3 regions of the Pseudomonas sp. NPDC089530 genome follow, and region 2 is predicted to be linked to each of the others. Evidence: predicted binding sites of a transcription regulator. Region 2 holds the regulator's gene; each other region holds the start of a gene.

Region 1 (7,251 bases), on a different contig from region 2:
CTCGCGGATGTCGTCCAGGGCCAGGTGGGTACTGCCTTTCTTGAAGCTGTCGCGCACGTCCGGCGCCCAGCGGGCAGCCAGTTCCTTGAGGGTGGAAACGTCCAGGTTGCGGTAGTGGAAGTAGCTTTCCAGCGCCTTCATATGGCGATACAGGAAACGCCGGTCCTGGCAGATGCTGTTGCCACAGATCGGCGACTTGCCCTTGGGCACCCACTGTTCCAGGAACGCGATGGTCTGCGCTTCCGCCTCGGCCATGCTGATACGGCTTTCACGCACGCGCTGGGTCAGCCCCGAGCCGCCGTGCTGGCGGGTGTTCCACTCATCCATGCCGGCGAGAATTTCATCGCTCTGGTGGATGGCGATGACCGGTCCTTCAGCCAAGGTATTGAGGTTGCTATCGGTGACGATGGTCGCCATCTCGATGATGACGTCGGTGTCAGGGTTCAGACCGGTCATTTCCAGATCGATCCAGATCAGATTCTGCGGGTTTTGCATGTGTCGGCTCCTCGGCGTAGTTGCGCAGTTTAGCCTAGAGGGGCCTGCTGGCGTGCTAAACTCGCGGCCGTTTTACCTAACCGCCGCATTATCGACACGGAACACCAATGGCCAAACGCCAGCTCAATCGCCGCCAAAACTGGCGCATCGAAAAGATTCAAGGCGAGCGCGCCGCCCGCGCCGCCAAACGTGAATCCTCCGCCGTGGAAGCACTGGAAGGCGGCGATCTCGGCCCCGAACAGACCGGCCTGGTGATCGCCCACTTCGGTGTCCAGGTCGAGGTCGAGGCGCGCGAAGGCGAACTGGCCGGCCAGGTGTTCCGCTGCTACCTGCGCGCCAACCTGCCAGCGCTGGTCACCGGCGATCAGGTGGTCTGGCGCCCGGGCAACCAGGGCATCGGGGTGATCGTCGCGCAACTGCCGCGCCACACCGAGCTGTGCCGCCCGGACAGCCGCGGCCAGCTCAAGCCGGTCGCCGCCAACGTCGACATGATCGTGATCGTCTTCGCCCCACTGCCCGAGCCCCACGCCAACCTGATCGACCGTTACCTGGTCGCGGCCGAACATGCCGGCATCCGCCCGCTGCTGCTGCTCAACAAGTTCGACCTGATCGACGAGCACAATGCCCCGGCCCTGAACGCCTTGCTGGCGGTCTATCGGCAGTTGGGCTATCCGGTGCTGGAAGTCTCGGCTCACCACGGCAACGGCATGGAACAGCTGCAAGCGCAGTTGGACGGGCGGATCAGCGTGTTCGTCGGTCAGTCCGGCGTGGGCAAGTCGTCGTTGGTGAACAGCCTGCTGCCGGAGGTGGAAACCCGCGTCGGTCCCCTGTCGGAGCTCTCCGGCCAGGGCACCCACACCACCACCACCGCGCGCCTGTTCCACTTCCCGGGCGGCGGCGAGCTGATCGACTCCCCGGGGATTCGCGAATTCGGCCTGGGCCACGTCAGCCGCGCCGATGTCGAAGCGGGCTTCATCGAGTTCAACGACCTGCTGGGCACCTGCCGCTTCCGCGACTGCAAACATGACCGCGAACCGGGCTGCGCCCTGCTCAAGGCCCTGGAAGACGGCCGGATCCAGCAACAACGGATGAACAGCTACCGCTCGATCATCGCCAGCCTGCCGGACAACAGCTATTAATAGGCAGCACCCCGCACAAACAAAAAGGCCGCGATGATCGCGGCCTTTTTTATGCAGCACTGTTGCTTGTGGGTCAGCGTGCCGCTGGAGGTGCGGCGGCAGGTGCAGGTGCAGGTGCAGGTGCAGGCACCGCCGCGCCTGCCCCTTCGGTCTTCGGCGCAACATCCTCGAAGAGATTCAAACGCTCGCGCAATTCATGGGCCGGCAATGGCTCCTGCTCTGGCGGCAAGGCGTTCGGATCGGCTGGCACTTCACCCGGAGCCCCCTGGCCCTGGGTCGGTGCTGGAGCCTCGGGAGCACCTTCACCCTCGATCGCACGCTGGGCCTTCTTGGTCAGCACCACGATGTCGATACGCCGGTTGACCGGGTTGAACGGATCCTTGCGATCGAACAGCGACGACGAGGCATAACCCACCACACGCGCCACCTGGGCGTCCGGATAACTGCCCGCCACCAGCGCGCGACGCGCGGCGTTGGCGCGGTTGGCCGAAAGCTCCCAGTTACCGAAATCGCCAGTCCCCGCATAAGGTTTGGCATCGGTGTGACCGCTGATGCTGATCTTGTTCGGCACCGCCTTGATGGTGTCGGCCATGGCCAGCAGGATGTCCTCGAAGTACGGCTTCAGGCGCGCACTGCCGGAGTCGAACATCGGCCGGTTTTCCGAGTCGATGATCTGGATACGCAGGCCGTCCGGGGTGATCTCGAACAGGATCTGGTCCTTGAACTTCTGCAACTGCGGGTTTTCTTCGACCTTGTTCTGCAGCTCCTGGAGCAACAGTTCCAGACGCTCTCTTTCAACCTGCTCGGCCATGTTCTCGACCTGATCGGTGTCCACCGTGACCTTGTCTGGCTGCGGCTGCGACTTGATCTCGGGATTGAGCGTGTTGTCCGGGGCCAGCTCGGGAGAACCGCCCAGGTCGATGATGTAGGGCGTGCCGCTTTCCGAGAAGCCGATCGGGTCCTTGAAGTAACCGGCAATGGCGATCTTCTGTTCCGGGGTCGCGGTGGACAACAGCCACAGCACCAGGAAGAACGCCATCATCGCTGTGGCGAAGTCGGCGAAGGCGATCTTCCACGCCCCGCCGTGATGCCCGCCGGCAAAGCGCTTGACGCGCTTGATGATAATCGGCTGATTGTTTTCCATGGCTTAGCGACCGCGAACCGCTTGTTCCAGATCGGCGAAGCTCGGACGGTGCGCCGGGTACAGAACCTTGCGCCCGAACTCCACCGCCAGCGATGGCGGCATGCCGGAAGCCGAAGCCACCAGGGAGGCCTTGATGGCTTCGTAGACGTTCAGCTCTTCCTTGGCATCGTGGGCCAGGGAGTGGGCCAACGGACCGAAGAAACCGTAGGCCGCGAGAATACCGAAGAAGGTACCGACCAGCGCCGCACCTACGTGCAGGCCGATGGACTTCTGGTCGCCATCGCCCAGGGACGCCATGGTCACCACGATACCCAGTACCGCCGCGACGATACCGAAACCCGGCATGCCGTCGGCGATGCCGTTGACCGCGTGGGACGGGTGCTCGAGTTCTTCCTTGAGGCTGAACAGCTCCATGTCGAACAGGCCTTCCAGCTCGTGGGGAGCCATGTTGCCGGAGGACATGATGCGCAGGTAGTCACAGACGAACGCGGTCATGCGTTCATCCTTGAGCACTGCCGGGTACTTGGCGAAGATCGGGCTGGCCGCGGCGTCTTCGATATCGCCCTCGATCGCCATCATGCCTTCGCGGCGGCTCTTGTTGAGGATCTCGTAGATCAGCCCCAGGACTTCCAGGTAGAAGGTCTTGGAGAAGCGCGAACCGAACATCCCCAGGGACTTCTTGAGCACGTGCATGGTCATGTGCCCAGGGTTCGCCTGCAGGAACGCCCCCAGCGCGGCGCCGCCGATAATCATGACCTCGAAAGGCTGGATCAAGGCGGCAATCTTGCCGTGAGAAAGCACGTATCCGCCGAGCACGCTCGCGAACACGACGATGATGCCGATAATTTTAGCCATAGATAGGAAAGTACTTATTGAGTCGGGTTCAAGGTCATATTCGGAAGTTCTTAAAACTCTTCTTCTACTTATCGGCAAAACTGCGCCAGACTATAGGCCGTTAAGGCGAAAAGCCAGTTTGGCCCGCTCTGGGCGTGTTCACAGCAGACGATAATTGCGCCCAGCCATGTCTAATGAAACGACAGTCCCAACTACCGCACCCAACTCCCTCGAAGCCTGGGTAAAGCTGCTCGATGCGGTCCGCCTGCCGGTGCCGCAAGCCAGCCACGACCGGGTTTGCAAGGCCATCCGGGACAATCGCAGCTCGTTGCGCGACATTGCCGACCTGATGCAGGACAGCCCCGCGCTGGCCCTGAGCGTGATCCGCGAAGCCAATCGCCACACCCACGGCAGCATGAGCGAGCCGGCCGAGAACCTGGAAGTCGCCCTCAACCGTCTGGGCCTCACCCGTACCGAAGAGTTGCTCGAGCGCCTGCCCGCCCAGCCCGAGCAGCAGATCCCCGCCGGACTGCGCCAGTTGCAACTGGTCAGCCAGCACGCGACCCAACAAGCCAACGGTTTTTTTGCCGGACGCCTGGCCAGGCTCTGGCAGGACATTCACTGGGGCAGCCTGCTGTTTCTCTCGCCGCTGTGGCCCATGGCACTGGCCTATCCGAAGCTGCTCGAAGAATGGGAACTACGGGTCGTGCACAAGGGCGAACCGCTGCAGCAGGTCGAGCAGGAACTGTTCGGCGTCAGCCTGCTTGCCCTGTGCCAGGTGCTGGTGGAGATCTGGCATCTGCCGATCTGGGTGCAGCAAGGCTACCGCCTGCTGATCGACGAGCAGGACCACCTGGTCAAGGCCCTGCATATCGCCCGCGACAACGCCCATCCGCTGCACCAGCAACAATGCCTGGATGCCGATCCGACCTTGCAGCGCTGGCTGAACCAGCCGGCCAACAGCGTCTTGCTGGCCAACGCCCTGGCGCTCTCGGCGCAAGAGTCCTGGACCGGTCCGCACTGCATGCGCTGGCAGTACCTCACCAGCCTGTACCTGCAGATGCCGCTGGACGAGCTGCAACAGCAGTTGCACCAGCAAGCCGCGCAGAGTGCCCGGCATCACAGCATGCCCGACCTGTGGCACCCGGCCGAGGCCCTGCTCTGGCCCTGGGACTGCCGTCGCGCGCATCGTGGCGAGCTTCCGGTCCCCGGCCTCAGTGCCGAAGACCTGGCCAAATGGCGCAAGCAGTGCAGCGAACTGCTGGAGGAGCCCAGCCGCTTCAGCAACGCCATGCACCTGACCACCCAGGCCCGCGATGCCCTGGTGGCCTGCGGCATGCGCCGGGTGATGCTGCTGATGGTCGACCGCACGCGGACCCAGTTGCGGGTGCATCAGGTGGCCGGACTACCCGCGCCAGCCACCAGCCTGACACTGGCGGTCAATCAGAGCAGCGTATTGCAGCGCTTGCTGGAAGCCCCGGCGCAAGTGCGCCTGACACCGGCCAACAACGCCCAGTTCTCCGCCCGCCTGCCCGATAGCCTGCGCACGCTGTTTCGTGGCGAACACCTGCTGCTGCGCTCGGTCCCCAGCAACGGCCGGGTGATCATGCTGATCGTCGCCGACCAGGGTGGCCAACCCTTCTCGGACATCTCCGTACAGGCTTTCGGCAAGACCGCGAAGTGCATCGAAAGGGCCCTGCACAGCTTTACCAACCGCAGCCGCTGACGCTTGCGCTACAATTCTCCCCTTTGTGCCCTGGAGACCTCACATGTCTGACTTCTCTGGCTTGCCGCTGGTGATCGAACCGAGCGACTTGCTCCCTCGCCTCGACGCCCGCGAACTGATTCTGGTGGACCTGACCAGTTCCGCCCGCTATGCCGCGGGGCATATTCCCGGTGCGCATTTCGTCGATCCCAAGCGTACCCAGCTCGGCCAGGCGCCGGCGCCTGGACTGATGCCGTCGCAGACAACCCTCGAAGCGCTGTTCGGCGAACTGGGGCATAACCCGGATGCGGTCTACGTGGTCTACGACGACGAAGGCGGCGGCTGGGCCGGGCGCTTCATCTGGTTGCTGGATGTGATCGGGCACTCGCGCTACCACTACCTGGATGGCGGGCTGCTGGCCTGGCTGGCTGACGGCCTGCCGGTCTCGAGCGAAGTGCCGGCACCTGTCGGCGGCCCCGTTGCCCTGACCCTGCACGACGAACCGACCGCCACCCGCGAATACCTGCAAAGCCGTCTCGGCGCCGCCGACCTGGCCATCTGGGATGCCCGCGGCCCGCTGGAGTACTCGGGGGAGAAAGTCCTCGCCGCCAAGGGTGGGCACATCCCCGGCGCGATCAACTTCGAGTGGACCGCGGGCATGGACCCGGCGCGCCACCTGCGGATCCGCAGCGATATGCCGCAGATCCTCGAGCAGCTCGGCATCAGCAAAGACAAAGAAGTGATTACCCACTGCCAGACTCACCACCGCTCTGGCTTCACCTACCTGGTGGCCAAGGCGCTCGGTTATCCGCGAGTCAAAGGCTATGCCGGTTCCTGGGGCGAATGGGGCAATCACCCCGATACGCCCGTAGAGATTTAAGGTTTTAAGGACAGTTAATGAAAAAGCGTTTGTTTATCCTCAGCCAGTACCTGCTGCCCCACCACTTGCTGTCGCGCCTGGCCGGCTGCATCGCCGAATGCCGCGTGCGCTGGTTCAAGAACGCCTTCACCACCTGGTTCGCCAAGCGTTACCAGGTGGACATGTCGCAAGCGCTGGTGGAAGACCTGACCGCCTATGAGCACTTCAACGCCTTCTTCACCCGCGCCCTGAAAGACGGCGCCCGGCCGCTGGACCAGACACCGGGCGCGATTCTCAGCCCGGCCGATGGCGCGATCAGCCAGCTTGGCCCGATCGAACATGGACGGGTATTCCAGGCCAAGGGCCACAGCTTCAGCGTGCTCGAGCTGCTGGGTGGCGATTCGGCGCTAGCCGCGCCGTTCATGGGCGGCGATTTCGCCACCGTTTACCTGTCGCCGAAGGATTACCACCGCGTGCACATGCCGCTGGCCGGCACCCTGCGGGAAATGGTCTACGTGCCGGGGCGGATCTTCTCGGTCAACCAGACCACGGCGGAAAACGTGCCGGAACTGTTCGCCCGCAACGAGCGCGTGGTGTGCGTTTTCGATACCGAGCGCGGCCCGATGGCCGTGGTGCTGGTGGGTGCGATGATCGTGGCTTCGATCGAAACCGTCTGGGCCGGCCTGGTGACGCCGCCGAAGCGCGAACTGAAGACCGTGCGCTACGACGAAGCTGCCCGCGCGCCGATCCACCTGGAAAAAGGCGCCGAACTGGGGCGCTTCAAGCTGGGTTCCACCGCGATCGTGCTGTTCGGTCCGGACCAGATACAGTGGGCCGAGACACTGGCCGCCGGCTCGCCGGTCCAGATGGGTCAAGGCATGGGCCTGCCCAAGGCCTGATATCCGGGCATAAAACCTGGACATAAAAAACGCCGCGGATCGCGGCGTTTTTTTTGCTTGCGGTTCGGCTCAGAGCTGGCCGTCGCGATCGCGCAAGCCCAGCAGATAAAGCACGCCATCCAGCCCCAGGGTGGAGATCGCCTGCTTGGCGGACTGCTTGACCAGCGGCTTGGCAC
Region 2 (7,251 bases):
CGAAAACGTTTTCGGCGATGTGGCAGCACTCCACCAGCTCGTTGAGCTGGAGGAAGCCGGCGCCCCCTTTTACAGTGTGAAAACCGCGAAAAATTGCGTTGAGCAGGTCCGCATCGTCTGGCCGGCTTTCCAGCTCGACCAGTTGTTCGGACAGTTGCTCTAGAATCTCGCCGGCCTCAACCAGAAAATCCTGAAGGATCTCTTCATCGGCGCCGAAGCTCATGTATGGGTGCTCCTAGAATCCAAGGCTGGAAAGCAAATCGTCGACATCGTCCTGACCGGATACAACGTCTTCACGTTTATCGGCATGAATCTGCGGACCTTCACCCTTGGCCAGATGTTTTTGCGGATCTTTTTCAGCGAGGATCGCCGCGCGGTCATGTTCGATACCGGCAAAACGATCGACCTGACTGGCCATCAGGACCAGTTTGAGCAGATTGCTCTCGACTTCGGTGACCAACTGGGTCACGCGCTTGATCACCTGACCGGTCAGGTCCTGGTAGTCCTGCGCCAACAGAATGTCGTTGAGGTTGCTCGAGACCGCGCGCGTTTCCTGCTCGCTACGGGTCAGGAAACCATCCACGCGGCGGGCCAGATCGCGGAACTCTTCCGCGCCCAGTTCGCGGCGCATGAAACGTCCCCAGTCGGCGCTCAGGGCCTGGGCTTCGCTGCTCAGGCCGTTGACCAACGGGGTGGCGCTCTCTACCAGGTCCATGGTGCGGTTGGCCGCGGCCTCGGTCAGCCTGACCACATAGGACAGGCGCTCGGTGGCATCCGTGATCTGTGAAACTTCCTCGGCTTGCGGCATATGCGGGTCAATCTGAAAATTGACGATGGCGCTATGCAGCTCGCGGGTGAGCTTGCCGACTTCCCGGTACAGGCCGCGGTCACGGGTCTGGTTGAGCTCATGGATCAGTTGCACTGCTTCGCCGAACTTGCCCTTTTCAAGGCTGTCGACCAGTTCCACTGCATGTTTTTTCAGGGTCGATTCAAAATCGCCCAATGAAGATTCGTTGTGCTCCATAGCTCCCCCCGTGGCGGAATGGTTCCACGCATCAACCAATGCGTTCGAAGATCTTCTCGATCTTCTCTTTCAACGCCTGGGCCGTGAAGGGCTTGACCACGTAGCCGTTTACTCCGGCCTGGGCCGCTTCGATGATCTGTTCGCGCTTGGCTTCAGCGGTCACCATGAGTACCGGCAGGTGCTTGAGTTTTTCATCGGCGCGCACGTGGCGCAGCAGATCGATACCGGTCATGCCAGGCATGTTCCAGTCCGTTACCAGAAAGTCGATGCTCCCACTGTTGAGAACCGGAATGGCGGTGGTGCCATCGTCGGCCTCGACCGTGTTGGTGAACCCCAGGTCACGCAACAGGTTCTTGATGATCCGCCGCATCGTTGAGAAGTCATCAACGATGAGGATTTTCATGTTCTTGTCCAATTCGACCTCCAAGCAGTCTTAAACGCGTCCAGCACCTGGACGCGCCATTCAATCAATCAGGCAGAGCACTCAACGACTGCATGGAATACACGCCGCAAGACCGACAACCTCGTGCCAGTCTCGTCCGCAGTGTCCCCACACTGCCTGTCAGCGCGCTCGCCACTCCCCCAAACGCCCCCGCAAACGGGCCGCGCACTGGCTGTGTAACTGGCTGACCCGCGATTCGCTGACCCCCAGGACCTCACCGATTTCCTTGAGATTCAGCTCTTCGTCGTAGTACAGCGCCAAGACCAGTCGCTCACGCTCCGGCAAATTGGCAATCGCATCCGCCAGCGCAGCCTGGAAACGTTCGTCCTCCAGGTCGCGCGACGGCTCGAGATGAGCACTCGCGCCATCCTCATGCAGCCCTTCATGCTCGCCGTCCTGCAACAGGTCGTCGAAGCTGAACAGGCGACTGCCCAAGGTGTCGTTCAAAATCCCGTAATAATCATCGAGACTCAATTGAAGTTCGGCCGCAACTTCATGATCTTTAGCGTCGCGACCGGTTTTAGCTTCAATTGCGCGGATCGCGTCACTCACCATCCGGGTATTGCGATGCACCGAACGCGGCGCCCAGTCACCTTTACGCACCTCGTCGAGCATCGCCCCACGGATACGGATACCCGCGTAGGTCTCGAAACTCGCGCCCTTGCTCGCGTCGTACTTGGTCGACACTTCGAGCAGGCCGATCATCCCGGCCTGGATCAGGTCCTCGACCTGGACGCTGGCCGGCAAGCGCGCCAGCAGGTGATAGGCAATACGCTTGACCAGCGGCGCATAGCGCTCGATCAGTTCGTACTGGCTGTCACGTGCCGACTTGCGGTAAAGATTGAAGCCGCTGGCGCTCATAGCACCGGTCCCGCTGTTTGATGCACGAGTCGCTCGACGAAAAATTCCAGATGCCCACGTGGGTTGGCCGGCAATGGCCAGGTATCGACTTTCTGTGCAATGGCCTTGAAGGCCAGCGCGCACTTCGAACGGGGAAACGCCTCATAGACCGCACGCTGCTTTTGCACGGCCTTGCGCACGCATTCGTCGTAAGGCACGGCGCCGACGTATTGTAGAGCCACGTCCAGGAAGCGATCAGTGACCTTGGTCAACTTGGCGAACAGGTTGCGACCTTCCTGGGGGCTCTGCGCCATGTTGGCGAGCACGCGGAAGCGGTTCATGCCGTAATCGCGATTGAGCAGCTTGATCAGCGCGTAGGCATCGGTGATCGAGGTCGGCTCGTCGCAGACCACCAGCAGCACTTCCTGGGCGGCGCGGACAAAACTGACTACCGAGTCACCGATACCCGCAGCGGTGTCGATCACCAGTACGTCGAGGTTGTCGCCGATATCGCTGAAGGCCTGGATCAGACCGGCATGCTGCGCCGGGCTCAGGTGCACCATGCTCTGGGTGCCGGACGCCGCCGGCACGATACGGATGCCGCCCGGCCCCTGCAGCAGCACGTCGCGCAGCTCGCAGCGGCCTTCGATGACATCGGCAAGGGTCCGTTTGGGCGTCAGACCCAGCAGGACGTCGACGTTCGCCAGCCCCAGGTCGGCGTCCAGCAGCATGACGCGCCGACCGAGCTCCGCTAGGGCCAGGGACAAGTTCACTGACACGTTAGTCTTGCCGACGCCACCTTTGCCGCCGGTCACCGCGATCACCTGTACGGGATGCATGCTGCCCATGTTCTTTCTTTACCTTGTCTTACTTAGACGGGGCCACATAACTGGCTGCGCGTTCACCAACGGAACAATGCCTGGCAGACCATCGATGTAGGTACATTGCAATCTTTTCATGAATCCCTCAGCCCACCCGTTTGGCCGGGTTGTGGTAGAGGTCAGCGAACATGTCGGCCATGGCTTCTTCGCTGGGTTCTTCCTGCATCTGCACGCTCACCGCACGACTGACCAGCTGGTGCCGGCGCGGCAAGTGCAGATCGTCTGGAATCCGTGGGCCATCGGTCAGATAGGCAACGGGGAGTTCGTGACTGATCGCCAGGCTCAGCACCTCACCAAGGCTGGCGGTTTCATCCAGTTTAGTCAGGATGCAGCCGGCCAGCCCGCAACGCTTGTAGCTGTGGTATGCGGCGGTTAGAACCTGTTTCTGGCTGGTGGTTGCCAAGACCAGATAATTTTTTGCGCGGATCCCGCGACCGGCCAGGCTTTCCAGCTGCATGCGCAGGGCCGGGTCGCTGGCTTGCAGACCGGCAGTATCGATCAGCACCACGCGCTTGCGCAGCAGCGGATCGAGGGCCTGGGCCAGGGACTGGCCCGGGTCGACATGGGTCACCGAGACATTGAGGATGCGGCCCAGGGTCTTGAGCTGCTCCTGGGCGCCGATGCGGTAGCTGTCCATGCTCACCAGCGCGATGTTCTGTGCGCCGTACTTGAGAACGTAGCGGGCCGCCAGCTTGGCCAGGGTGGTGGTCTTGCCCATGCCGGCGGGGCCGACCATGGCGATCACACCGCCCTCTTCCAGCGGCTCGGCTTCCGGGATCACGATCATCCGCGCCAGGTGGGCCAGCAGCATGCGCCAGGCCTGGCGAGGCTCGTCGATGTCCGTGATCAGCGCCAGCAGGTCGCGGGCCAGCGGACCGGACAGGCCGATACGCTGCAGGCGCCGCCAGAGGTTGGCCTGCTCGGGCCGGCTGCCTTGCAACTGGCTCCAGGCCAGGGAACCGAGCTGGACTTCCAGCAGCTCGCGCAGGCCATTGAGTTCGAAACGCATCGAGTCGAATGCCCGCGGATCGACGGCGGCCGGCGCGGCGACGACCGGGGCCGGACGCTGCGGCTCACTGAAGGTGGGTTCGATCAGCGGCTCGGCGGCGGTCAGCGGCAGGCCGGCGAACAGCTGGCGATTGGTGTTGGCATTGGTGTCGCCATCGCCACGCAGGCTCAGCTCGGCCTGGGCGGTGACGATGCGCGATTGAGTCTTGCGCAGCTCGTCCTCGAGCTCCATGTTCGGCACCCGGGGCGCCAGGGCCGACAGCTTGTAATCCAGGGCAGCCGTCAGTTCGACACCGCCGGCGATGCGGCGGTTGCCAATGATGGCGGCGTCGGCGCCCAGCTCATCACGAACCAGCTTCATGGCCTGACGCATATCGGCGGCGAAAAAACGCTTAACTTGCATAACCCACTACCTCAGCCGTTGGGCCCTACTGTCGCAACGATGGTCACTTGCTTGTTGTCGGGAATTTCCTGATAGGCCAACACGTGCAAGCCCGGGACCGCCAGGCGCCCGAAGCGCGAGAGCATCGCGCGAACCGGACCGGCTACCAGCAGAATCACCGGTTGACCTTGCATTTCCTGGCGCTGCGCGGCTTCGATCAACGAACGCTGCAGCTTCTCAGCCATGCTTGGCTCCAGCAGAACGCCCTCTTCCGAGCCTTGTCCTGCCTTCTGCAGACTATTGAGCAAGATTTGTTCCAACCTTGGTTCCAAGGTGATCACAGGCAGCTCAGACTCAGTCCCTACAATGCTTTGCACGATGGCGCGCGACAATCCGACGCGCACGGTCGCCACCAGAGCGGCAGTATCTTGACTCTTGGCGGCATTGTTCGCGATGGCTTCGGCGATGCTGCGGATATCCCGCACCGGCACCTGTTCGGCCAGCAGCGCCTGCAGCACCTTGAGCAACTGGGACAGGGAGAGAACGCCCGGCACCAGCTCTTCCGCCAGCTTTGGCGAGCCCTTGGCCAGCAATTGCAGGAGCTGCTGGACTTCTTCGTGGCCGATCAGCTCGCTGGAGTGCTTGTACAGAATCTGGTTGAGGTGGGTGGCGACCACAGTACTGGCGTCGACCACGGTGTAACCCAGCGACTGCGCCTGGGCGCGCTGGCTGATCTCGATCCAGACCGCCTCCAGGCCGAAGGCCGGATCTTTGGCGGTGATGCCATTGAGCGAGCCGTAGACCTGCCCCGGGTTGATCGCCAGTTCGCGATCCGGGTAGATCTCGGCCTCGGCCAGGATCACCCCCATCAGGGTCAGCCGGTAGGCGCTCGGCGCCAGGTCGAGGTTGTCGCGAATGTGCACGGTCGGCATGAGGAAGCCCAGGTCCTGGGACAGCTTCTTGCGCACGCCCTTGATCCGTGCCAGCAATTGCCCGCCCTGGTTGCGGTCCACCAGGGGAATCAGGCGGTAGCCGACTTCCAGGCCGATCATGTCGATCTGGGTCACGTCGTCCCAACCCAGCTCCTTGGTTTCCAGGGCCCGGGCCGGCGAAGGCAGCAGGTCCTGCTGGCGCTGGACCTCTTCCAGGGCGCGGGCCTTGACCACGTTCTGACGCTTCCAGAACAGGTACGCCGCGCCGGCCGCCAGGGCCGCCATGCTCAGGAAGGAAAAGTGCGGCATGCCCGGCACCAGGCCCATCACCGCCATCAGGCCGGCAGCGACGGCCAGGGCCCGGGGCGAGGCGAACATCTGCCGGTTGATCTGCTTGCCCATGTCCTCGGAACCGGAGGCACGGGTCACCATGATCGCGGCCGCGGTAGACAGCAGCAGCGACGGCAATTGCGCCACCAAACCGTCACCGATGGTCAGCAGCGCGTACACCCGGCCGGCATCGCCGAAGGACATGTTGTGCTGGAAGATACCGACCGCCATACCGCCGATCAGGTTGATGAACAGGATCAGCAGGCCGGCAATGGCGTCGCCGCGGACGAACTTGCTGGCACCGTCCATGGAGCCGTAGAACTCGGCCTCCTGGGCCACTTCCTGGCGCCGCGCCTTGGCCTGGGCCTGATCGATCAGGCCGGCGTTGAGGTCGGCGTCGATGGCCATCTGCTTGCCCGGCATCGCATCGAGGGTGAAGCGCGCGCTCACCTCGGAGATACGCCCGGCACCCTTGGTCACCACCACGAAGTTGATGATCATCAGGATCGCGAACACCACGATACCGACCACATAGTTACCGCCGATCACCACTTCGCCGAAGGCCTGGATCACCTTGCCCGCGGCGGCGTGGCCGTCCTGGCCGTGGAGCATCACCACCCGCGTGGACGCCACGTTCAGCGCCAGGCGCAACAGGGTCGCCACCAGCAGGATGGTGGGGAATACCGCAAAATCCAGAGGCCGCAAGGCGTACACGCAAACCAGCAGCACGACGATCGACAGCGCGATGTTGAAGGTGAAGAACACGTCCAGCAGGAACGGCGGCACCGGCAGCATCATCATGGCCAGCATGACCAGCAGCAACAGCGGCACACCCAGGTTCCCCCGACTGAGTTCAGTCAGGTTAGTGCGAGCCGTGCTGATTAACTGAGAGCGATCCACCGGTATTCCCCGTTCCCTAAAGCAAACTTTTGACGCCTGGAAGCGGCGCAGGGCGGGTATTGCAAGAAGCTTTCCAACTTTGGCCCGATGCTCGAACTGATTTATGGCGTTGCGCCATCAACCACTGCAAAAGTCACGTTCAGCGCCATCGCGAGCCAGCTCGAGCCGTGCAGGATCATCGACCCTGCACAACTCGAGAAACTCAGGAATCGCGGCGCAGATCCGGCGGAATCGGCAGATCCTTGAGGGGCTCGGGGCGCTTGCCCTTGCCGGCCTGGTGCTGGCGAATCTGATAGACGTAGGCCAGCACCTGGGCCACCGCCAGATAGAGCCCGCCAGGAATTTCCTGCTCCAGCTCGGTGGAGTGGTAGATCGAACGCGCCAGCGCCGGCGACTCCAGCAACAGCACCTCGTTGGCCACCGCGATCTCGCGAATCTTCAGCGCCAGGAAATCAGTGCCCTTGGCCAGCAATACCGGTGCCCCGCCCTTCTCGGCGTCGTACTTGAGCGCC
Region 3 (7,251 bases), on a different contig from region 2:
AGGCGCTGGCTGAGCTTGCTGGCGTCGGCGCTGTAGCCGGCGAGCAGGCCGACGGGGCTGATGATGCTGACATCGGTCTGGCCGTCGTAGAGCTTCTTGCTCGCCTGCTGGCTGACCGACTGCAGGCTGTTGAGGTTGATGTCCACCGACAGCGAGGCGATGACTTTGCCGTCCACCATCAGCGGGAACACGATGCTGGTCATCAGCACGTTCTGGCCGTCGATCACATAGAAGTAGGGCTCGATCACGCAGGGCTTGAGGGTGCTGCGCGGGCAGGTGAACCAGGCGTTGGCCGGCTGGCCGCTGGGGCCGGTGGTGGTGTCGCTCATGTCGCTTTCCGGCAGCGCCATGGAGGTCAGTTGGCCCGGAGTCGGCTGCGACCAGTACAGGGCGAAGCGGCCCTTGTCGTTGCTGCCCAGTTCGCTCTGGCCGGTGAAGAGTTGGTCCTTGCCGTCCAGGGCGTTGGCTTCGAACACCAGCGACAGGCCGAGCAGCTCAGGGTTGGCCTGTAGCGCCGACTTGACCTGGCGGGTCAGGTCCTCGCGCAGGTCGAAGGCATCGAGGAAACGCTTCTCGGCCTGTTCGCGCAGGAACAGCACCTGGCGCGAGAAACCGTGGCCGTATTGATAGGCGTCCATGAACTGCTGGCGGATCCCCAGCGCCTGGACTTCGCCCTGGGCCTCGATGCGGGCCTGGGCGGCTTCGTTGAGCATCTCCATGCTCGACGCCTTCACCAGTTCGGAGCTGTGCTCCATGCGATACAGCGAAAGCCCCACCAACAGGGTCACGATGCCGGCCAGGCAGAGTCCGGCGAGCAGGGTGATCTTCCATTGGATGGAAAGTTGTCTGAGCGACATGGAGACGTCCTTATTCGATATTTATCTGAGACTTTGCACCTTATCGGCCGACGAACGGCTTTCTTTAAACGCTCGTTCGAATTTTCCCGCCGCTGCCTGTAGATGCAAGCCGCTGCCGCAGGCTGCGATCGGCTCCGCAGGAGCCGCAAACCGGCCGCTGCAGTGGGGCAGGTTGAACACGGTCGCCCGTTTTACGGCCGCTGCGTCGGAATGCCGCCCAGACCGATCGCAGCCTCGCGGGCTCCGCAGCGGCTACAGAGGGCGCAGGCGCAATCCCGGGTTTTGACAAGCGTTGCCCGCTGCTGCAAAGTGCGCGCCCTCTAATAAGACCCTCCTTTTCAATCCGGCGTCGGCAGTGGTTGCCCTCTGGCCGGACTCATTCCCTTTGCGGCGTTTTCCCGTCGCAGTGCCATGAGGTAACGATGATTAATGCAGTAATTGCCGCGGTTGGCGTCATGCTGATCCTCAGCCTGTCCCGCGTGCATGTGGTGATCGCGCTGATCGTAGGCGCGCTGGTGGGGGGGCTGACCGGTGGCCTGGGTATCGAGGCGACTCTCAAGGCGTTCAACAACGGCCTGGGCGGCGGGGCGACGGTGGCTTTGTCCTACGCCTTGCTCGGCGCCTTCGCGGTGGCGATCGCCAAGTCCGGCCTGGCCCACGCCCTGGCGGACAAGATCCTGCTGCTGGTGGACCGCCAGGACCACCACGGTGGTGGCAGCGTCAAATGGTTGCTGATCGGCCTGTTGTGGGTGGTGGCCATCGCGTCGCAGAACATCCTGCCGATCCATATCGCCTTCATTCCGCTGCTGGTGCCGCCGCTGCTGTATGTGCTGAGCAAGCTGCAGCTGGACCGGCGGCTGATCGCCTGCGTCATCACCTTCGGCCTGATCACGCCCTATATGTTCCTGCCGGTGGGTTTCGGCAACATCTTCCTCAACGAGATCCTGCTGGCCAACGTCGCCCGCAGCGGCGTGGACGTCAGCGATATCAACGTCACCCACGCCATGGGCATTCCGGCCCTGGGCATGGTCTTCGGCCTGTTGCTGGCCTTTGTCAGCTACCGCAAGAAGCGCGTGTACGACCTGGAGCTGATCGAGAAGGTCGAGCAGGTGACGGTGCAATACAACCCGCGCACGCTGCTGGTGGCGGGCGTGGCGATCGTCGCGGCCTTTGTCATTCAGCTGTTGCTGGATTCGATGATTATCGGCGCGCTGTCGGGCTTCCTGATCTTCTCGGTGTCGGGCATCGTGCGCTGGCGCGAGACCGACGACCTGTTCACCGAAGGCATGAAGATGATGGCGATGATCGGCTTCATCATGATCGCCGCCGCCGGTTTCGCCGAAGTGATGAAGGCCACCGGCGAGGTCAAGACCCTGGTGGAGGCCTCGGCTGGCTGGATCGACCACAGCAAGGGCGTCGGCGCCTTGCTGATGTTGCTGGTGGGGTTGCTGGTGACCATGGGCATCGGTTCGTCGTTCTCCACGGTGCCGATCCTCGCGACCATCTTCGTGCCGCTGTGTGTGCAGTTGGGCTTCAGCCCGTTGGCGATCGTCTGCATCGTCGGCACCGCCGGCGCCCTGGGCGATGCCGGCTCGCCGGCCTCGGACTCGACCCTGGGCCCGACCTCCGGCCTGAACATCGACGGCCAGCACCACCATATCTGGGACACCGTGGTCCCGACCTTCCTGCACTACAACCTGCCGCTGCTGGCCTTCGGCTGGGTGGCGGCGATGGTGCTCTGAGTCCGCGGGGTTTCAGCTGCACCGCGTTGTTCCCATCGCGAGCAAGCTTCGCTCCTACAGAAAAGCGGTTGCGCTGTTGCCTGTAGGAGCGAAGCTTGCTCGCGAAAAATCCCAAGGGCGCCGCGCACTCCCTGGTTCCGTGCCACTCAACTTTTGACCCGGCGTGCCGTTAAGGCGGTATCACGCCAATAACATCAAGAGTGAGCCTCCCATGCGCCTAAGTCTGAAGGGCAAAGTCCTGTCCCTCGCGGTCCTCCCGGTCCTGCTGTTTGCGTTGGTGATCAGCCTGACCACGGTCTTCATGCTCAAGGAACAGGCGCGCAAGGAGGTGGACGAGACCCGCCAGCGCCTGCTCGGCGAAGCCAAGACCACCCTGCAGAGCTATGTGGAAGTCGCCCTGAACACGGTCCGCCCGCTCTACGACGCGGCGGCGCCCGGGGATACGGCGGCCCGCGCCCAGGTGGTGAAGCTGCTGTCGAACATCACCTACGGCAAGGACGGTTACTTCTTCGGCTACGACTCCGAGACGGTGCGCCTGTTCAAGGGCAACAGCCCGGACGGCGTCGGCAAGAGCTTCAAGGACAACCGCGACCCCAACGGCGTGTACGTCAACCGCGAGCTGGTCAAGGTCGGCAAGGACGGCACCCACTATGTGCAGTACAGCTCGACCCAGCCGGGCAGCGACGTGCTGGTGCCGAAACTGGGCTACACCGAATACCTGGCCAAGTGGGACATGGTGGTCGGCTCGTCGGTGAACCTGGACGGCATCGACGCCCAGGTGGCCGAGGTCGAGGCCAGCGTCAACCAGCGCATGCAGGGCATGGTCTTGAGCATCGTCGGCATCGCGGTGGTGGTGCTGCTGGTGATCGCCGCGCTCGGCATGCTGGTGGCCAACACCATCCTGCGGCCGCTGGGCCTGATGAAGCTCAACCTCGACGACATCGCCGCCGGCGAGGGCGACCTGACCCGTCGCCTGGCGATCACCAGCCAGGATGAGCTGGGCGATCTGGCCGGTTCCTTCAACCGCTTCGTCGACAAGATCCACGGCCTGGTGCGGCAGATCACCGAGATGACCGGCCAGTTGACCGGGCTGGTGACCCAGGTCTCCGAACAGGCCCAGCGTTCCGAGCAGGCCATGGAGCGCCAGCGCCACGAGACCGACCAGGTGGCCACGGCGATCAACCAGATGTCTTCGGCGGCCCAGGAAGTGGCACGCAGTGCCCAGGGCGCGGCGGTGGCGGCGCAGCAGACCGATGAGGAAGGCCAGGCGGCCAAGCGCGTGGTGGACGGCAGCATCCAGCAGATCCATGCGCTGGTCAGCGATATCCGCAGCAGCGGCACCTCCCTGGACAGCCTGCAGAAGGACGTGGCGTCGATTGTCAGCGTGCTGGATGTGATCCGCTCGATCGCCGAGCAGACCAACCTGCTGGCCCTCAACGCGGCCATCGAGGCGGCGCGGGCCGGTGAGGCTGGGCGTGGCTTCGCGGTGGTGGCCGACGAGGTCCGGGCACTGGCCAGCCGGACCCAGCAGAGCACCCAGGAAATCCAGGGCATGATCGACCGCCTGCAACAAGGCACGCGCACCGCGGTGGACGCCATGCGCCGTTCCAGCGATGCCGGCGACGGCACCTCGCACCAGGCCAACGAGGCCGGGGCGTCGCTGGATGCCATGGCGCAGTTGATCGGCACCATCAATTCGATGAACGCGCAGATCGCCAGTGCCGCGGAAGAGCAGACCGCAGTGGCCGAAGAGATCAACCGCAGCGTGCATCAGATCGCGGTGGCGGTGGACAGCGTCGCCGACGAAACCCAGCTCGGCGCCCAGACCTCGCGCAGCCTGGCGGACCTCGGGCAGCGCCTGGGCAAGCTGGTGGGGCAGTTCCGTATCTGAGTCTTCAAGATCGCTATCGCGGGCAAGCTCCGCTCCTACGGTCTTCTGTAGGAGCGGAGCTTGCCCGCGATGACGTCAACAGCATCCCCTCGACACCCCGACCCTGCCGATCAAGCGGCCTCACTTCTTCCGCGGTTTGCTGCTGCCCGGGATATGCAGGTAGGACATCACGCTTTCGGTCAGCTCGGTCGCCAGCTTGACCGCTTCCTTGTTGCGCGCCATCACACTCGCCACCAGCCCCTCGATCAGGGCCAGCACCGCGATATTGGAGCTGGTCATGACCGGGTGGTCGGCGGGGGCGAACAGCGTGTGTTCGGCGATGCCGGTCAGCGGCGAGGCGGGGGAGTCGGTGATCGCCAGCACCGTGGCGCCGCGTTCGTTGGCGAACCGCGCCAGTTGCAGGGTATCCAGGGAGTAGCGCGGCAGGGAGATCGCCAGCAAGAGATCCTGATCGGTGATCGCCGCCAGCCGGTAGGCGGCGTTTTCGTTGCCGCCTTCCATGCTGATGGCGCAGGCGTCGGCGCAGAAGGGCATCAGGGTCGAGGCGGCGAGACCGGCGAAGTAGACACTGTTGCCGAACCCCAGGATGTAGATCTTGCGCGCCTGGATCAGGCGGGTGACGAAGGCGTCGAAGGTCTCGGCCTGGTTGTTGGTCGCCGCCGTGGCGAGGTTGCTGCTGGCGCTCTGGATCTGCTCGTGCAGGCCGAAGGTGCCACCGGGGCGATGGGCCAGCTCGTTGCGCAGCTTGTCCACCGGCGACACCATTTGCTGCAGCGTCGCCACCAGCTCGGCCTTCATGCCGGTATAACCACCGAGGTCGAGGGTCTTGGCCAGGCGGTTGACCGCCGCCGGCGAGGTTGCCGTCGCCTGGGCCATTTCCTCGATGGTCAGGGTCGCCGCGCGCAGGGGATGACGCAGGATGAAGTCCGCCACCTTGCGCAGCGAGGGCGGCAGTTCGGTCACGATTTGCGCCAGTTTGCGCATCACCGGCGCGGCATAGACCGTGGTGTCTTTCAGTGGGGTCGGCATATCCGGCTCAACATGTCCTGAGGTTGAAGAAGGGGGGCACAAGGCAGGCTGGAGTGTATCCGAAGCCGCCCCCCGGCGTGCAGCGCCAGGGGGGCGACGCGCCGGGTCACTTCAGGTTGTTGGCGAGGAACTGCTGCAGGCGTTCGGACTGCGGCTTGAGCAGCACTTCCCGCGGGTCGCCGCGCTCTTCCACCAGGCCCTGATGCAGGAACACCACCTGGTTCGAGACCTCGCGGGCAAAGCCCATTTCATGGGTCACCACCACCATGGTGCGGCCTTCCTGGGCCAGGTCCTGCATCACCTTGAGCACGTCGCCGACCAGTTCCGGGTCGAGCGCCGAGGTCGGTTCGTCGAACAGCATCACTTCCGGCTCCATGGCCAGCGCCCGGGCAATCGCCACCCGCTGTTGCTCGCCGCCGGACATATGGGCCGGCCAGGCGCCCATGCGGTGGGCCACACCGACCTTGTTCAGGTAGTGCTCGGCCTTTTCCCGCGCCTCTTGCTTGCTCAGGCCCTGCACCTGCACCGGGGCCTCCATGACGTTTTCCAGGACGCTCATGTGCGACCACAGGTTGAAGTGCTGGAACACCATCGACAGCTGCGAGCGCATGCGTTGCAACTGCCGGGGTTCGGCGGCCTTGAGTTCGCCGAGTTTGTTGGCGCGCAGCTTGAGGGCTTCGCCATTGAGCACGATGCTGCCCGCGCTGGGCTGCTCCAGCAGGTTGATGCAGCGCAGGAAGGTGCTTTTGCCCGAGCCGCTGGAGCCGATCAGGCTGATCACGTCGCCGGCCTTGGCTTGCAGGGACACGCCCTTGAGCACCTGGTGGGCGCCGTAGCTTTTGTGCAGATCCTGGATTTCAAGTGTGTACATGGTTGCGATTCTCGGGAGTCAGTCGCTGAGCAAGCGACCCTGGCGAATGGGGGTATTGCCGGCCACCTTGGCCAGCCACAGACCGGGCTGGGCAAAACGCAGGCGTTCGCGGGCATAGAGGATGCCGTCGGTGTCGGCGTGCACCAGGCTGTGGCGATCGGTCAGGGGGTCGATGACTTCGAACAGCGGATCGCCCACCGAGACCCGGGCACCCAGCGGTTGCAGGTAGCTCACCACCCCCGGGTGCGGCGCGTAGGCGTACTGCGCCCCGGCGAAAGGGGTCGCCTCACAGGTGCAAGGCGGCGGCGCCGGCCAATCGCCGCGGATCAGGCCCTGGTCGGCGAGGTAGCCGAGAATGGCCTGGGCGCTGTCGACGCAGGGCTCGCGTTCGGTGTCGGCCATGCCGCGCAGTTCGATGGTGGTGGCCACGCACGCCAGTGGAATATCGGCCTCTGGAAAGCGCTGGGCCAGCTGCAGCCAGGGGCTGGCGCAGGCCTCGTCGAAGGCGCTGCCGCCCGCGGCCTCGTCCAGCAGCGCGACATCGGCGTACAGGCGCGCGGCCAGGGAGTGCAGGCGCGGCCAGTTCTGCGGCATGGCGTACAGCAGCATCACCGACTCGAAATCGCAGTGCAGGTCCAGCACCACGTCGGCGTCGCAGGCGTGCTGCAACAACAGGCGGCGCAGGCCGTCGAGTTCCGATGCCGGCGCCGGCAGCTGTTCGAGGGCCTCGCCCATGGCGCGGCGGATCAGCGCGATGTTGGTGTCGGCATCGTCGCCCAGGCGTCCGGCCAGGCGCGCAGCGACGGTGTCGGTCAACTCCGGGAAGTCGCGATTGAAGTTCTTGCCGCTGCCGAATTCGAA

The links. The regulator FliA, encoded in region 2, starts transcription of late flagellar genes. The targets are predictions, from matches to a motif close to CTAAAGTTTNNNNNNNNNNNGCCGNTAA.
Region 1: a site for FliA is predicted at 3,702-3,729, ahead of motA (flagellar motor stator protein MotA). Genes of this name have one in related genera too.
Region 3: a site for FliA is predicted at 2,745-2,772, ahead of ACQKQA_RS05805 (methyl-accepting chemotaxis protein). Genes of this name have one in related genera too.

The regions. Positions count from the first base shown of each region.
Region 1 is NZ_JBNNVU010000018.1:51,534-58,784, reverse strand. It holds gene orn (oligoribonuclease) at 1-495, opposite strand, end outside; gene rsgA (small ribosomal subunit biogenesis GTPase RsgA) at 603-1,634, shown strand; gene motB (flagellar motor protein MotB) at 1,708-2,778, opposite strand; gene motA (flagellar motor stator protein MotA) at 2,782-3,633, opposite strand; gene ACQKQA_RS10030 (HDOD domain-containing protein) at 3,800-5,338, shown strand; gene rhdA (thiosulfate sulfurtransferase) at 5,382-6,197, shown strand; gene asd (archaetidylserine decarboxylase) at 6,215-7,075, shown strand; gene serB (phosphoserine phosphatase SerB) at 7,145-7,251, opposite strand, start outside.
Region 2 is NZ_JBNNVU010000069.1:20,322-27,572, reverse strand. It holds partial or broken gene ACQKQA_RS22195 (chemotaxis protein CheA) at 1-223, opposite strand, end outside; gene ACQKQA_RS22190 (protein phosphatase CheZ) at 236-1,024, opposite strand; gene ACQKQA_RS22185 (chemotaxis response regulator CheY) at 1,056-1,427, opposite strand; gene fliA (RNA polymerase sigma factor FliA) at 1,587-2,327, opposite strand; gene fleN (flagellar synthesis regulator FleN) at 2,324-3,154, opposite strand; gene flhF (flagellar biosynthesis protein FlhF) at 3,273-4,598, opposite strand; gene flhA (flagellar biosynthesis protein FlhA) at 4,610-6,739, opposite strand; gene flhB (flagellar biosynthesis protein FlhB) at 6,942-7,251, opposite strand, start outside.
Region 3 is NZ_JBNNVU010000009.1:62,336-69,586, reverse strand. It holds partial or broken gene ACQKQA_RS05815 (HAMP domain-containing protein) at 1-638, opposite strand, end outside; gene ACQKQA_RS05810 (Na+/H+ antiporter family protein) at 1,283-2,599, shown strand; gene ACQKQA_RS05805 (methyl-accepting chemotaxis protein) at 2,811-4,490, shown strand; gene ACQKQA_RS05800 (MurR/RpiR family transcriptional regulator) at 4,611-5,519, opposite strand; gene ACQKQA_RS05795 (ABC transporter ATP-binding protein) at 5,626-6,390, opposite strand; gene ACQKQA_RS05790 (succinylglutamate desuccinylase/aspartoacylase family protein) at 6,409-7,251, opposite strand, start outside.